Regions from separate parts of the Dietzia sp. SL131 genome, predicted to be linked through region 1. Evidence: riboswitches for the same ligand, from Rfam matches in the RefSeq annotation. Region 1 holds a riboswitch; each other region holds the start of a gene.
The links. Region 1 has a riboswitch for cobalamin ahead of OVA21_RS17035 (ABC transporter substrate-binding protein). Riboswitches for the same ligand answer to the same signal wherever they lie in the genome.

Region 2: another riboswitch for cobalamin. It lies ahead of OVA21_RS04925 (ABC transporter substrate-binding protein); the one in region 1 lies ahead of OVA21_RS17035 (ABC transporter substrate-binding protein).
Region 3: another riboswitch for cobalamin. It lies ahead of cobN (cobaltochelatase subunit CobN); the one in region 1 lies ahead of OVA21_RS17035 (ABC transporter substrate-binding protein).

The regions. Positions count from the first base shown of each region.
Region 1 covers NZ_JAPPRI010000003.1:3,420,239-3,424,467, forward strand. Annotated here, with positions in the region: gene OVA21_RS17030 (FecCD family ABC transporter permease) at 1-966, opposite strand, end outside; gene OVA21_RS17035 (ABC transporter substrate-binding protein) at 963-1,901, opposite strand; cobalamin riboswitch at 1,991-2,129, opposite strand; gene OVA21_RS17040 (carboxymuconolactone decarboxylase family protein) at 2,290-2,706, shown strand; gene OVA21_RS17045 (long-chain fatty acid--CoA ligase) at 2,794-4,229, shown strand, end outside.
Region 2 covers NZ_JAPPRI010000003.1:869,865-874,093, reverse strand. Annotated here, with positions in the region: gene OVA21_RS04935 (ABC transporter ATP-binding protein) at 1-598, shown strand, start outside; gene OVA21_RS04930 (cobalamin biosynthesis protein) at 576-1,664, shown strand; cobalamin riboswitch at 1,634-1,775, shown strand; gene OVA21_RS04925 (ABC transporter substrate-binding protein) at 1,897-2,895, shown strand; gene OVA21_RS04920 (FecCD family ABC transporter permease) at 2,897-4,030, shown strand; gene OVA21_RS04915 (ABC transporter ATP-binding protein) at 4,027-4,229, shown strand, end outside.
Region 3 covers NZ_JAPPRI010000003.1:861,313-865,541, forward strand. Annotated here, with positions in the region: gene OVA21_RS04885 (nitrite reductase) at 1-28, opposite strand, end outside; gene OVA21_RS04890 (M23 family metallopeptidase) at 120-1,445, shown strand; cobalamin riboswitch at 1,541-1,734, shown strand; gene cobN (cobaltochelatase subunit CobN) at 1,753-4,229, shown strand, end outside.

The DNA of each region.
Region 1 (4,229 bases):
GACCACTCCGATGGGCAGCTCGGCCGGGCTCATCGCGGTGCGGGCGACGACGTCGGCCAGGATGAGGAACGCCGCGCCTACCAGCAGCGACACCGGCAGCAGCAGGCGGTGCCCCGGCCCGATGAGCATCCGCACGGCGTGCGGGATGACGATGCCCACGAACCCGATCAGGCCCGACACGGACACCACCGCCGCCGTGCCGAGGGTGGCCACGCTGATGAGGACCAGGCGCACCCGCGCCGGGGCGATCCCCAGCGTCGCGGCCTCGGCGTCCCCGACCGCCATCACGTCGAGGGTGCGGCGGAACAGGGCGATCACGGCCACCGCCACGAGCACGTACGGCAGCACCGTCCGCACGTCGGTCCAGCCGCTGGTCGTGAGGCGGCCGAGCGTCCACGAGTACACCTGCCGCAGGGTCTCGTCGTGGCGCTGCATGAAGAACGTCTGGATGGCGCTGGCGAACGCCGCCACGGCGACGCCGGCGAGGATGATGACCACCTCGCTGCGTCCACCGCCGACACTGCGGCCCAGCGTGTAGGTGGCCAGCACCGCGATCATGCCGCCGGCGAACGCGGCGGGCGGCACCATCGCCGAGCCCATCGCGCCGCCCACGACGATCGCCAGGGTGGCGCCCAGCCCCGCCCCGCTGGACACCCCGAGCAGGTACGGGTCGGCGAGCGGGTTGCGGAACACGCCCTGGTAGGTGGCCCCGGCGATCGCGAGCATCGCGCCGACGATCGCGCCCAGCACCACGCGTGGGATGCGGATCTCCCAGAGGATGACCTGCTGACGTTCGGTGAACCCCGAGTTGATGTCGACGAGCGGCAGCCGGCCCACCAGTTCGAGCACCACGCCGCCCGGGGTGAGGCCGGCCGGGCCGATGAGGGTGCCGAGCAGGACCGCCGCGGCCAGCAACAGCGTCGCCCCGCCCAGCACGAGGGCGCGGCGGGGCGACGGGCGGGTCACGAGGCGGGCTGGTTCGCGGGGCTCTCCGCGGTCTCCGGCGCGGCGTCGGGCACCGCGGTGACGATCGCGGCGACCTCGCGCATGAAGTCGACCACGCGCGGGCCCCACCGGCTGGACAGGTCCTCGTCGACCACGTGGACGCGCCCGTCGCGCACGGCGGTGAGTCCGTCCCAACCCGGCCGCTCGGCCACGACCTCCGGGGTGATGCCGCAGCACTGGCCGTCGGCGAGGAACACGAGGTCCGGGTCGGCCTCGAGGATGAGTTCCTCGGACAGCTGCGGGTAGGGGTCGTCGCCGGTGGCGATCGAGGTTAGGCCGAACAGGGAGTAGATCTCCCCGACGTAGGTGTCGTCGGTGACGGTGTAGTAGGTGTCGTCGAGCTCGTGGAAGTACGTCAGCGGGGTCTCGCGCTCCGGCACCGAGGCGACGATCTCGTCGATCTCGCTCTGCATCCGCGACACGAGTTCGGCGGCCTCGCCGATGTGCCCGGTGGCCGCCCCGACCTGCTCGAGCTGGGTGTAGGTGTCGTCGAGGGTCTGCGCGGCGGGCAGCTGCAGCACCTCGACGCCGGAGCGTTCGAGGCCGGCCACGATGTCCCCGGTGTCGTCGGTGAGCACGACGAGGTCCGGCGCGTATCCCAGGATCGCCTCGAGGTTGGGCGTGTAGCCGGACAGGTCGGTGACCGGGGCGTCGGAGGGGAAGTCGGACCGCTCGTCGACCGCCACGACGCTGTCCCCGGCGCCGACGGCGTAGAGCATCTCGGTGGTGGTGGGGGCCAGCGACACGATCGCCTGCGGTTCCTCCGCCGCGGCGGAGGTCTGGTCGGCCGGGGCCGGCTCGTCGCCGCCGGTGCCGCTGCCGCTGCACGCGGAGGCGACCAGCGCCAGGGCGGCCAGGGGGGCGAGCAGCAGCGAGCGGGCTCGTGGATGGTGCATGGCATCCTCCGTGATTCGGAGGAAGAAAACAGCTCGGGCCGCGGCCTGGGCCGCTGCACGCGACCGTCCTTCGTCCGAGGTCAGTACGTACGGCTGCCGCGGAACCGGCCGACCTGGCTCGCCCGTCCTGAGACGGGATCACAGTTGCGGGACAGCGTCGGATTCGCACCGACTTCCGCCGAGTTGCCGCGGGGTCCGACGCTGGTGGCCGGACCCGTCGAGGGTATCCCACCCGTCGTCGCGTCCGCCCATCCCATACATCCGCTGTCGCCCCTGTCCGAGCCGTCCCCGCGCCTGGCCGGGGCGGGGCGAGGTCACGCGGAGCTGGTGACGACGGTCGGGGAGGATGGATCGCGATACCTGTCGGCAGTGGGAGAGGACCGTGGAGATGACGACGACGACGAGTTCTGCAGGCGAGGGGCCTTCGGCCGCGGATCTGCGCGAGCAGGGTTTCGCGACCAGGCGCGAGGTGATGAGCGACGACTTCGTCGACCGGGCCATGGACCGGGCTGTCGGGACGGAGTCGGAGGCGATCCAGCACGTGGTCGCAGAGAACGTGTGGGGCAACATCTGGAACCGGCCCGGGTTGGACCGACGGGATCGCAGCCTGCTTAATATCGGGATGCTCGTGGCACTGCGCGCGGACGCCGAGCCGGCGGGGCATGTACGCGGCGGGTTGACCAACGGGTTGACCCGCGAGGAGATCACCGAGGCGGTCATCCACGCCTCGGAGTACTGCGGCGCGCCGGCGGCCCTCGCGGCGACGAGGACCGTCCAGACCGTCTTCGACGACCTCGACGGGTGATCGCCCACACGGCCCAAGGACGTCATGGACGTCAGGTAGTCTCGACACGAGAGTGACAGACGCCACCCCTCGATCAAGGAGCCCCTCATGAAGAGCACGATGATGCCGGAGCAGTTGAACATCAGCACGATCCTGCAGTTCGGTGCGACCGTCCACTCCGATGCGGTCGTCACCACCTGGACCGATCAGGGACCACGGAAGATCACCTACGGCGATCTGGGCAAGCACGCCGCGCAGCTGGCCAACGCGCTGCGTTCCCTGGGGGTCGACGGTGACCAGCGGGTCGCCACATTCCAGTGGAACAACTCCGAGCACTTGGAGGCCTACCTCGCGATCCCGTCCATGGGCGCCGTGCTGCATCCGCTGAACATCCGGCTGTTCCCGGACCAGCTCGAGTTCGTGGCCAACCACGCAGAGGACAAGGTCGTGATCGTCGACCCGAGCCTCGTCCCGCTCCTGCAGCCGCTCCTGCCCCGGTTCTCGACGGTCGAGCACGTCATCGTCACCGGTGGGGGCGCCGCGAACCTCGAGGCTCCCGAGGGCATCCAGGTGCACGACTACGACGCGCTCCTCGCCGCCCAGCCCACCGAGTTCGATTGGCCGGAGGTCGACGAGAACTCCGGCGCCGCGATGGCCTACACCTCGGGCACCACCGGCGACCCGAAGGGCGTCGTCTACTCGCACCGGTCGATCTACCTCCACTCGATGCAGGTGTGCATGTCCGACGGCATGGACATCTCGCTCGACGACAACGTGCTGGCGATCGTGCCGATGTTCCACGCCATGTCGTGGGGCCTGCCGTACGCCGCGTTCATGGTGGGCGCCTCGCTGCTCATGCCGGAGCGTTTCCTACAGCCCGAGCCGCTGGCCGCGATGATCGCCTCCGAGCGTCCGACGCTGGCCGCCGCCGTCCCCACGATCTGGCAGGCAGTGGACGCGTACAGCGTGGACCACCCCATCGACATGTCGAGCTTCCGTGCGGTCGTCGTGGGCGGCAGCTCGTGCCCGCCGGAGCTGATCCGCAAGTTCCGGGACAAATACGGGATCAACATCGTCCACGCGTGGGGCATGACCGAGACCTCGCCCATCGGCACCCTGTCCCGCCCGAAGGCCTCCCTGCCGGAGGAGAAGCAGTTCGAGCTCCGCATGACGCAGGGCCGACTCATCGCCGGCGTGAAGGCCCGTATCGTCGACGATTCCGGCCAGGCCCTGCCATGGGACGGCGAGTCCGTCGGCGAGCTGGAGGTCCGCGGCCCGTGGATCACCGGCAGTTACTACAAGGTGGACGCCTCGGACTCCTTCGACGACGGCTGGCTGCGCACCGGCGACGTGGGGTATATCAAGCCCGAGGCGTTCCTGCAGCTCACCGACCGCGCGAAGGACATCATCAAGTCCGGTGGCGAGTGGATCTCGTCCGTCGAGGTGGAGAACTACCTCCTCGAGCACCCGTCCGTGGCGGAGGCCGCCGTGATCGGTGTCCCCGACCCCAAGTGGGACGAGCGGCCGCTGGCCACCATCGTCGT
Region 2 (4,229 bases), 2.6 Mb from region 1:
CGACACCGGATCGGTGCACCTCGACGGCACGGACATCCGATCACTCCCCCGCAAACGCCTGTCCCGGCGCGTGGCCCTGGTGGCGCAGGAGGCGACCACCGACCAGAACCCCACGGTCCGGGAGGTCATCGAACTCGGCCGCATCCCCCATCGCGCGGCCTGGTCGGGTCCGGGTCCCGGGGACGACGGGGTGGTGCGGCGCGCGGCGGCCACGACCGGCCTCGGCGACCGCCTGGACCAGCGGTACGCGACGCTGTCCGGCGGCGAGCGGCAGCGGGTGCAGATCGCGCGGGCGCTGGCCCAGGAGCCCGGTGTGCTGGTCCTCGACGAACCGACCAACCACCTCGACATCCGCCACCAGCTCGACCTGCTGGCCCTGGTCCGCTCCACCGACACCACGGTGATCGCGGCCCTGCACGATCTCACCCTGGCGGCCACGTTCTGCGACCATCTGATCGTGTTGTCCGGCGGGCGGCTCGTGACCGGCGGCGCGCCCCACGAGGTGCTCACCGCCGACCTGATCCGGGAGGTGTACGGAGTGGAGGCCGAGGTGACCCATGACGGGCGGGGGGCGCATGTCCGCTATCTCGCGCGCTGACGGGACCGCACTCGCGACCCGCGCGGCAGGCATCGCGGCCGGGTTCGCCCTCGACCGCCTCGTCGGCGACCCGGGGCGGTTTCACCCCGTCGCGGGCTTCGGCCGGGTCGCGCTCGCCGTGGAGCCGCGCCTGCTGCGGCCCGGCCGGACGCCCAACGCGCAGCGGGCGGCGGGCCTGCTGTTCACCGGCGTCCTCGTGGGGGGCACGGCTGCGACGGTGACGGTCGTCTGCCGTCTGGCCGGGAGGAACCTCGCGGCGGCCGTGGTGTGGGACGCGGCCGTGGTGTGGTCGTGCCTGGGCGGGTCGTCGCTGCTCGAGGTCGCGCGGCGGCAGGGTGACCTGCTCGCCCGGGGCGATCACGAGGGTTCCCGGGACCTGTTGCCGTGGTTGTGCGGACGGGATCCGGCCGCGCTCGGCCCGGAGGATCTCGCGCGAGCGGTCGTCGAGTCGGTCGCGGAGAACACCTCCGATGCGGCGGTGGCGACGCTGTTCTGGGCCGCGGTGGCGGGTTCGCCCGGCGCCGCCGTCCACCGCGCGACCAACACGCTCGACGCGATGGTGGGTCACCGTTCGGAGCGGTACCGCCACTTCGGCACCGCTGCGGCGCGGCTCGACGATGTGCTGGGGTTCCTGCCGGCCCGGGGGGCCGGCGCGCTCGGGGTGGTCTGCGCCCCGACCGTGGGCGGGAGTCCCGCCGGGGCCCTGCGGGCGTGGCTCCGTGATGCGCGGGCGCACCCGAGCCCGAACGCCGGGGTCGTCGAGGCCGTGTGCGCGGGCGCGCTCGGGGTCAGGCTCGGCGGGCCCACGCCGTACCCGTACGGCGTGGAGGACCGGGCGGTCCTCGGTGACGGCCGGTCGGTCCGGGCCGACGACATCCGCCGCGCGGTTCTGCTGCACGACCGCGTCCAGCTGGCCACCGCCGCGCTGGCCGTGCTGGGTGTGGTCGTGCGTCGCGCCGTCCTCGGGCGTCGCCGGGCCACGAAGCGCGGGTGGTCGGCTCCGCCGAGCCGGGGTGCCTGCACCGCTCGCGGACGCGGTGTGCCTATCCTGAGGGCGTACTGCTGACATCCGGAACGAGCAGGGGAAGACCGGTGGGAATCCGGCGCTGACCCGCAACGGTGTGTGGCCACTTTGGTGACCGCGAGCCCGATTACCTGCCCGGATGTTCGCGACTCCGAGTACATCGCCGTGGTCTGCGATCCGGGGTCCTGTCAGGTGACGTGGTGTCGTCGTCGACTCCTACCCTCCTGCGGGTCTCACGTGTCGTCGACCGCACGACACGATCCGAGGACTGATCATGTTCCGTCGCCACCCCAGAATCACGCTCGCCACCCTGCTCGTCGCGGGGATCGCCCTCACCGGTTGCTCCCGCGGCGAGGCGCAGGAGGCCGCGGGCTCAACCGAACCCTTCGCCGACCCGGTGACCATCACCAACTGCGACCGCGAGGCCACCTACGACGCCCCACCCCAGCGCATCGTCTCGATGAACGACCACGTCACCGAGACCCTCATCCAGCTGGGTGCCGGCGACCGGATCGTGGGCATGGGATACGGCGAGCAGGACGACGTCCTGCCGGAGGTCGCCGACCAGTTCCACACCATCCCCTCGCTGGCCGAGGAGTACCCCACCTGGGAGCAGATCGTGGACCTCGAGCCGGACCTCGTGGTGGCCGGGATGCGCAGCGCCTTCGACGACAAGGAGGGCCGCAGCCGCGATGCCCTCGAGGCCGCGGGGATCAACACCTTCCTGTTCTCCGAGTATTGCGGAGAAGGCTTCGGTGACCTGTCGATGCTCGAGACCGACTTCTCCCAACTCGGCCGGATCCTCGACGTCGAGCCGGGGGCACGGGACCTGACGGACCGGATTACCGGCGAGATGAGGGAGGTCCGAGAGACACTCGATGCGTCGGGTGTCACCGGCACCCCCACGTTCTTCTACGACGGCGGCGAATCAGAACCGACGACGATCGGCGGCGTGGGAATCGGACAACTGATCGGCGAGTATGCGGGCGCGGACAACATCTTCTCCGAGGGCGACCGCCCCTATCTCACGTCCACATGGGAGATCCTGGGCGAGCGTCAGCCCGAGGCGATCGTGGTACTCGACTACGGCGCCACCAGCGCGGAGGACAAGATCGCCTACCTGCGCGCGCAGCCCATCATGTCCACGACGCCGGCGATCCGTGAGAACCGCATCGTGGTGGTCCCGCTGTCCGACTTCTTCGAGAGCTCGCGGATGACGACCTCCACCGAGACCATCGCCCGTGAGCTGCACCCGCACGCGTTCGGGCAGTGACATGACGACCGTCGCCGAGAAGGCCAGCGGGCGCGTTGACCGCGCCGGCACGGGCATCGATCCCCGCCCCGGCTCCGGGCGCATCGCCGATGCCCCGCCCACCGGGCGGCGGTCGCTGTGGCTCATCTGCCTCCCGCTCGTGGCGGTGCTCGCGATGACGATCGCGGCCGGGGTCTCCCTGGGCTCGGTGTCCATCCCGATCGGGGACGTGTGGGCGATCGTCGCGCACCGCCTGGCGCCGGGGGTCTTCGACCCGTGGTGGACCGACGCCCGCGAGGCGATCGTCCTCGAGTCGCGACTGCCCCGGGCGCTCATGGCGGCGGCCGTGGGCGCGTCGCTGGCCGTGGCGGGTGGCGTCGCCCAGGCGGTCACCCGAAATCCTCTCGCCGACCCGTATCTGCTCGGCGTCTCCTCGGGCGCGGGCTTCGGCGTCGTGGTGCTCACGGTCCTCAGCGTGGGCGCCGGGATGTGGGGCGTGTTCACCCTGCCGATCGCGGCGTTCCTCGGCGCGCTGCTCCCGCTGGCGGGCGTCGTCCTGGTGGCCCGCCGCGCCCATGACACGACCGCCATCGTGCTGGTCGGGGCGGCCATGACGATGGTGTTCGGTGCGCTCAACACGTTCACGTTGCTGGTCCTCGGCGACGACCACCAGCTGGGCACGGTCATGCGCTGGCTGGCGGGCGGGTTCGGTGACGCCGGGTGGACGATGCTGTGGGCGCCCGTGGCTATCCTCGCCGTCGCCGGCACGGTGGTGATCCTGTGCAGCCGCCACCTCGACCTGCTTCTCACCGGTGACGACGGCGCCACCGCGATGGGCGTGAACGTGCCCCGGTTCCGGGTACTCATGCTGCTGCTCGTCTCGTTGCTCACCGCGGGCGCGGTGGCGGTGTCGGGAACGATCGGCTTCGTCGGCCTGCTCATCCCCCACCTCGCGGGGTTCTTCACGGGCCGCACCGCGGCGCGCCTGCTTCCCGCGGCGGCCCTGCTCGGCGCGGTCGCGTTGGTGCTGGCCGACCTCGCCGCCCGCGCGGTGAGCGAGGGCACCGAGTTACCGGTGGGCGTGGTGACCGGCGTCGTGGGCGGCCCGGTGTTCCTGCTGATGTTGTGGCACCGCTACGGGAAGGCGTCGCGATGAGCAGCCTTACCGCGCACGGCGTCTCCGCCCACCTCGGCGGTCGGCGGATCCTCCACGGCGTGGACCTCACGGTCGCACCCGGACGGGTCACCGCACTCGTCGGCCCGAACGGCAGCGGCAAGACGACGCTGCTGCGCACCTGTTATCGCGCCCTGCCGGTGTCGGCGGGGATGGTGACGCTCGACGACGGCGACATCGC
Region 3 (4,229 bases), 2.6 Mb from region 1:
TCCGGCGGGTGGGTTCGGCGATGCTCACGGGGGCCATTGTGGCAGCCCGACGCGCGCGTTCATTTTCCCGATCCCCGGTGGTAAGTTTCTCTTCACAACTGAAGAAACGGAGCTCCACCGTGACACCTCGCCGCGTACCCACCCTTCTCGCCTCCGTCCTCACCGCAGTCGCACTGGTCGCGGCCGGGTGTTCGTCGGACGCCGCCACCGAACCCGCCGCCGCCGAAGCGGCCACCACCACCACGGCATCACCGGCCGCCGGGTCCGTCGCTGGGGTGACCGTCCCGGACGCGTTCACCGCGATCACCGTGGTCCCCATCGGGAGCCCGCCGCTGCCGTTCAAGGGCACCGACGGCAAGTACCACGTGGCCTACGACCTGCAGCTCACCAACGCCACCAAGGTGCCGGCGAGCGTGGACAAGATCGATGTGGTGGACGGCGCCGATCCCTCCAAGGTCATCGCCAGCTTCTCCGCCAACGAGCTGGTGGATCCGGACTGCGTCTTCGGCGACTGCAACCGCCTGCGGGACCTGCCCGCCGGGTACGTCGACACCGCGCAGATCCCGCCGCAGGAGAGCCGGGTCGTGTTCATCGACTTCACCCTCGACTCGCTCGACCAGGCCCCGGACGCGGTGCTGCACCACCTCTACGGGACCGGCGCCGCCTCGCCGGCGTTCGGGGAGCCGGGGCCCATCGACTACCTCACGACACCGGTCGTCTTCTCCACCCGGACCGTTCCGGTCATCGCACCGCCCGTGCGGGGCGAGAACTGGGTGGCCCTCAACGGGTGTTGCGAACCGGGGTTCCCGCACCGCAGCTCGGTGATGTCGGTCAACGGCAAGCTCAACAACAGCCAGCGCTTCGCGATCGACTGGAAGCGCACCAACGACCAGGGCGAGTTCTATACCGGCGACAGGAACCACAACGAGAGCTACGTGGACTACGGCGCCGAGATCCTCGCCGTCGCCGACGCCACCGTCGTCTCGGTCCTCGACGGGATGGACGCCAACGCGCCGGGGGTCCTGCCCGCGAGCAACCCGGAACTGGCCTCCAAGCTCACCGTCGAGAACGTGGACGGCAACCACGTGGTGCTCGACCTCGGTGACGGCGTGTACGCGATGTACGCACACATGATCTCCGGCTCGGTCACGGTGAAACCCGGCGACACGGTGACCGAGGGCCAGGTGCTGGGCAAGCTCGGGAACACCGGCAACGCCAACGCCTCGCACCTGCACTTCCAGCTCATGGACGGGCCGAGCCTGCTCGAGGCCGACTCGCTGCCGTACGAGCTGAAGGGGTTCGACTACGCCGGGCAGGTCCCGCCGCAGCGGATCGCCGACGCCGACGACTTCCTGTCCGGCACCTTCGTCGACGGGGCGACCCTCTCGCCGGAGCCGCGGATGAACGAGCTGCCCCTCAACCTCGCGGTGGTGGACTTCCCCTGACCGGGACGGCCGTCCCCGGCTGACGCGAGGCAGCCAGGTAAGTCGCTCCTGACCCTCGCGCGACGGCCGGGCGGCCACTGGCGGGGTCCGCCGGATAGGCTCGCCGGTGCCGTGGTGTTCGGGAAGCCGGAGGAAAAGCCGGCGCGGCCCTCGCCACTGTAGTCGCGGAGTCACGCGGCCCTCGTCCGTCCCTCACGGGTCGGAGACCACTGGATCCACGGGTCCGGGAAGGTCGGTCGCACGGCGTTGATGCGGAAGCCAGGAGACCGGCCACGGCGACATGTTCCACGAGGGTTTGGAGAAGAACATGCGCCCCACCCGGCGTTTGGCGTCCCCTGATGGCGCCTCGGCACAGCACGACGTGCCCCGCATCACCCTGTTGTCCACCTCCGACACGGACCTGCTCTCCGCGCGCGAATCCGGCGCGGCGTTCACGCTCGGCAACCCGTCTCGACTCGACGTCGAGGCGAATCTGCCCGAACTGCTCGACGGCGCCGACCTGGTGGTGGTCCGCATCCTCGGCTCGCGGCGATCGTGGGACGCCGGGTTCGCCGCCGTGCTCGGCGCGGGCGTTCCGGTGGTGGTCCTGGGTGGCGAGCAGACCCCCGACGCCGACCTTATGGAGCTGTCCACCGTCCCGATCGGCACCGCGGCCGAGGCACACCGCTATCTCGCCGAGGGCGGCCCGGGCAACCTGGCGCAGCTGCACGCGTTCCTGGCCGACACCGTGTTGCTCACCGGCGCCGGGTTCGAGCCGCCGGAGAACGTGCCGGTGTGGGGTATGCCGCCGCGGCCGGACACGACGGAAGCCCCCGGCCTGCCCCGCGTGGGCGTGCTCTACTACCGCGCCCACGAGGTGAGCGGGAACTCCGGGTTCGCCCACGCGCTGGCCGACGCGATCGACGCCGCTGGCGCGGTGGGTGTGCCGGTCTTCGCCGGCTCCCTGCGCTCGGCCCCCGACGAGTTGTTCGACGCCCTTGGCACTCTCGATGCGCTGGTCGTGACGGTTCTCGCCGCCGGCGGCACCACTCCCGGCACGGTGAGCGCGGGCGGCGAGGACGAGACGTGGGACGTCGAGCGCATCGCCGCGCTCGACATTCCCGTATTGCAGGGCCTGTGCCTGACGTGGAGCCGCGAGGACTGGGCGGCCTCCGACGACGGCGTCAACCCGCTGGACTCCGCCAACCAGATCGCGATCCCCGAGTTCGACGGCCGGATCATCACTGCGCCGTTCTCGTTCAAGGAGATCGACGCCGACGGACTGCCCCGCTACGTGGCCGATCCCGAGCGGTGCGCGCGTGTCGCCGGGATCGCCGTGGCCCACGCGCGGCTGCGCCATGTGGCGCCCGCCGACCGCAAGGTCGCGCTGGTCCTGTCGGCCTATCCGACCAAGCACTCCCGCATCGGCAACGCCGTCGGTCTGGACACCCCGGTCTCGACCATCCGCCTGCTGCGCCGGATGCGCGACGAGGGTTACGACCTGGGCCCGGACGACGGCCCCATCGCGCGCTTTCTCGATCGACCGGGCCTCGACCTCACCGAGCCGGGGGCGGATGGCACCGTCGCGGAGGGCGGTTTCCCCGACGACACCGCCGCCGGCGACGCTCTCATTCACGCGCTTATCGCCGCGGGCGGGCAGGACGAGGAGTGGCTCACCAGCGCCCAGCTCACCGACAGCCACGTCCGGATCTCCACCGATGACTACCTGCGCTGGACCGCGGGTCTGCCCGAGACGCTGCGCGCGGAGATGGTCGAGGCGTGGGGGCCCGCGCCGGGCGAGCTGTTCGTCAACGACGCCGGCGAGATCGTCCTGGCCACCATCCAGGCCGGCAACGTCGTCCTGTTGATCCAGCCGCCCCGCGGATTCGGCGAGAACCCGGTCGCCATCTATCACGACCCCGAGCTCGCGCCCTCCCACCACTACCTGGCCGCCTACCGCTGGCTCGCCCACGGCTTCGGCGCGCACGCGCTGGTGCACATCGGCAAGCACGGCTCGCTGGAGTGGCTGCCGGGCAAGAACGCCGCGCTCTCGGCGGACTGTGCCACCGACGCGGCGATCGCCGACCTGCCGCTGATCTACCCCTTCCTCGTCAACGACCCCGGCGAGGGCGCCCAGGCCAAGCGCCGCGCGCACGCGACGATCGTCGACCACCTGGTCCCGCCCATGGCGCGTGCCGAGTCGTACGGGGACATCGCCCGCCTGGAGCAGCTGCTCGACGAGTACGGGAACATCGCGTCGATGGACCCGGCCAAGCTCCCGGCCATCCGCGCGCAGATCTGGACCCTCATGCAGTCCGCGCACATGCACGAGGACCTGGGCCTCGAGCAGCGGCCCGACGACGAGGAGTTCGACGACTTCCTCCTCCACGTCGACGGCTGGCTGTGCGAGATCAAGGACGTCCAGATCCGCGACGGCCTGCACGTCCTGGGCCAGGCGCCCGCGGGCGAGGCGCGCGTCAACCTGGTGCTGGCGATCCTGCGGGCCTCGCAGGTGTGGGGCGGCGAGTCCGGCGCGGTTCCGGGCCTGCGCCGCGCACTCGGGCTGGCCGAGGGCGCGCCGACCGAGGAGGTCGACCGGGTTGAGGCGCTGGCCAAGGCGCTGGTCGAGGGCATGGACGCGCGGGAGTGGGACGTCGCCGCGGTGCCCGACGTCCTCGCCGCCGCGGGCCTCACCGCGGGTGGGGCGGGTGACGGCGGCGCGGGTGACGGCGCGCCAGAGGGCGACGACGACAACGACGACGGCGACAACGACGACGAGGTCGCGCAGGTGCTCGAGTTCGCCGC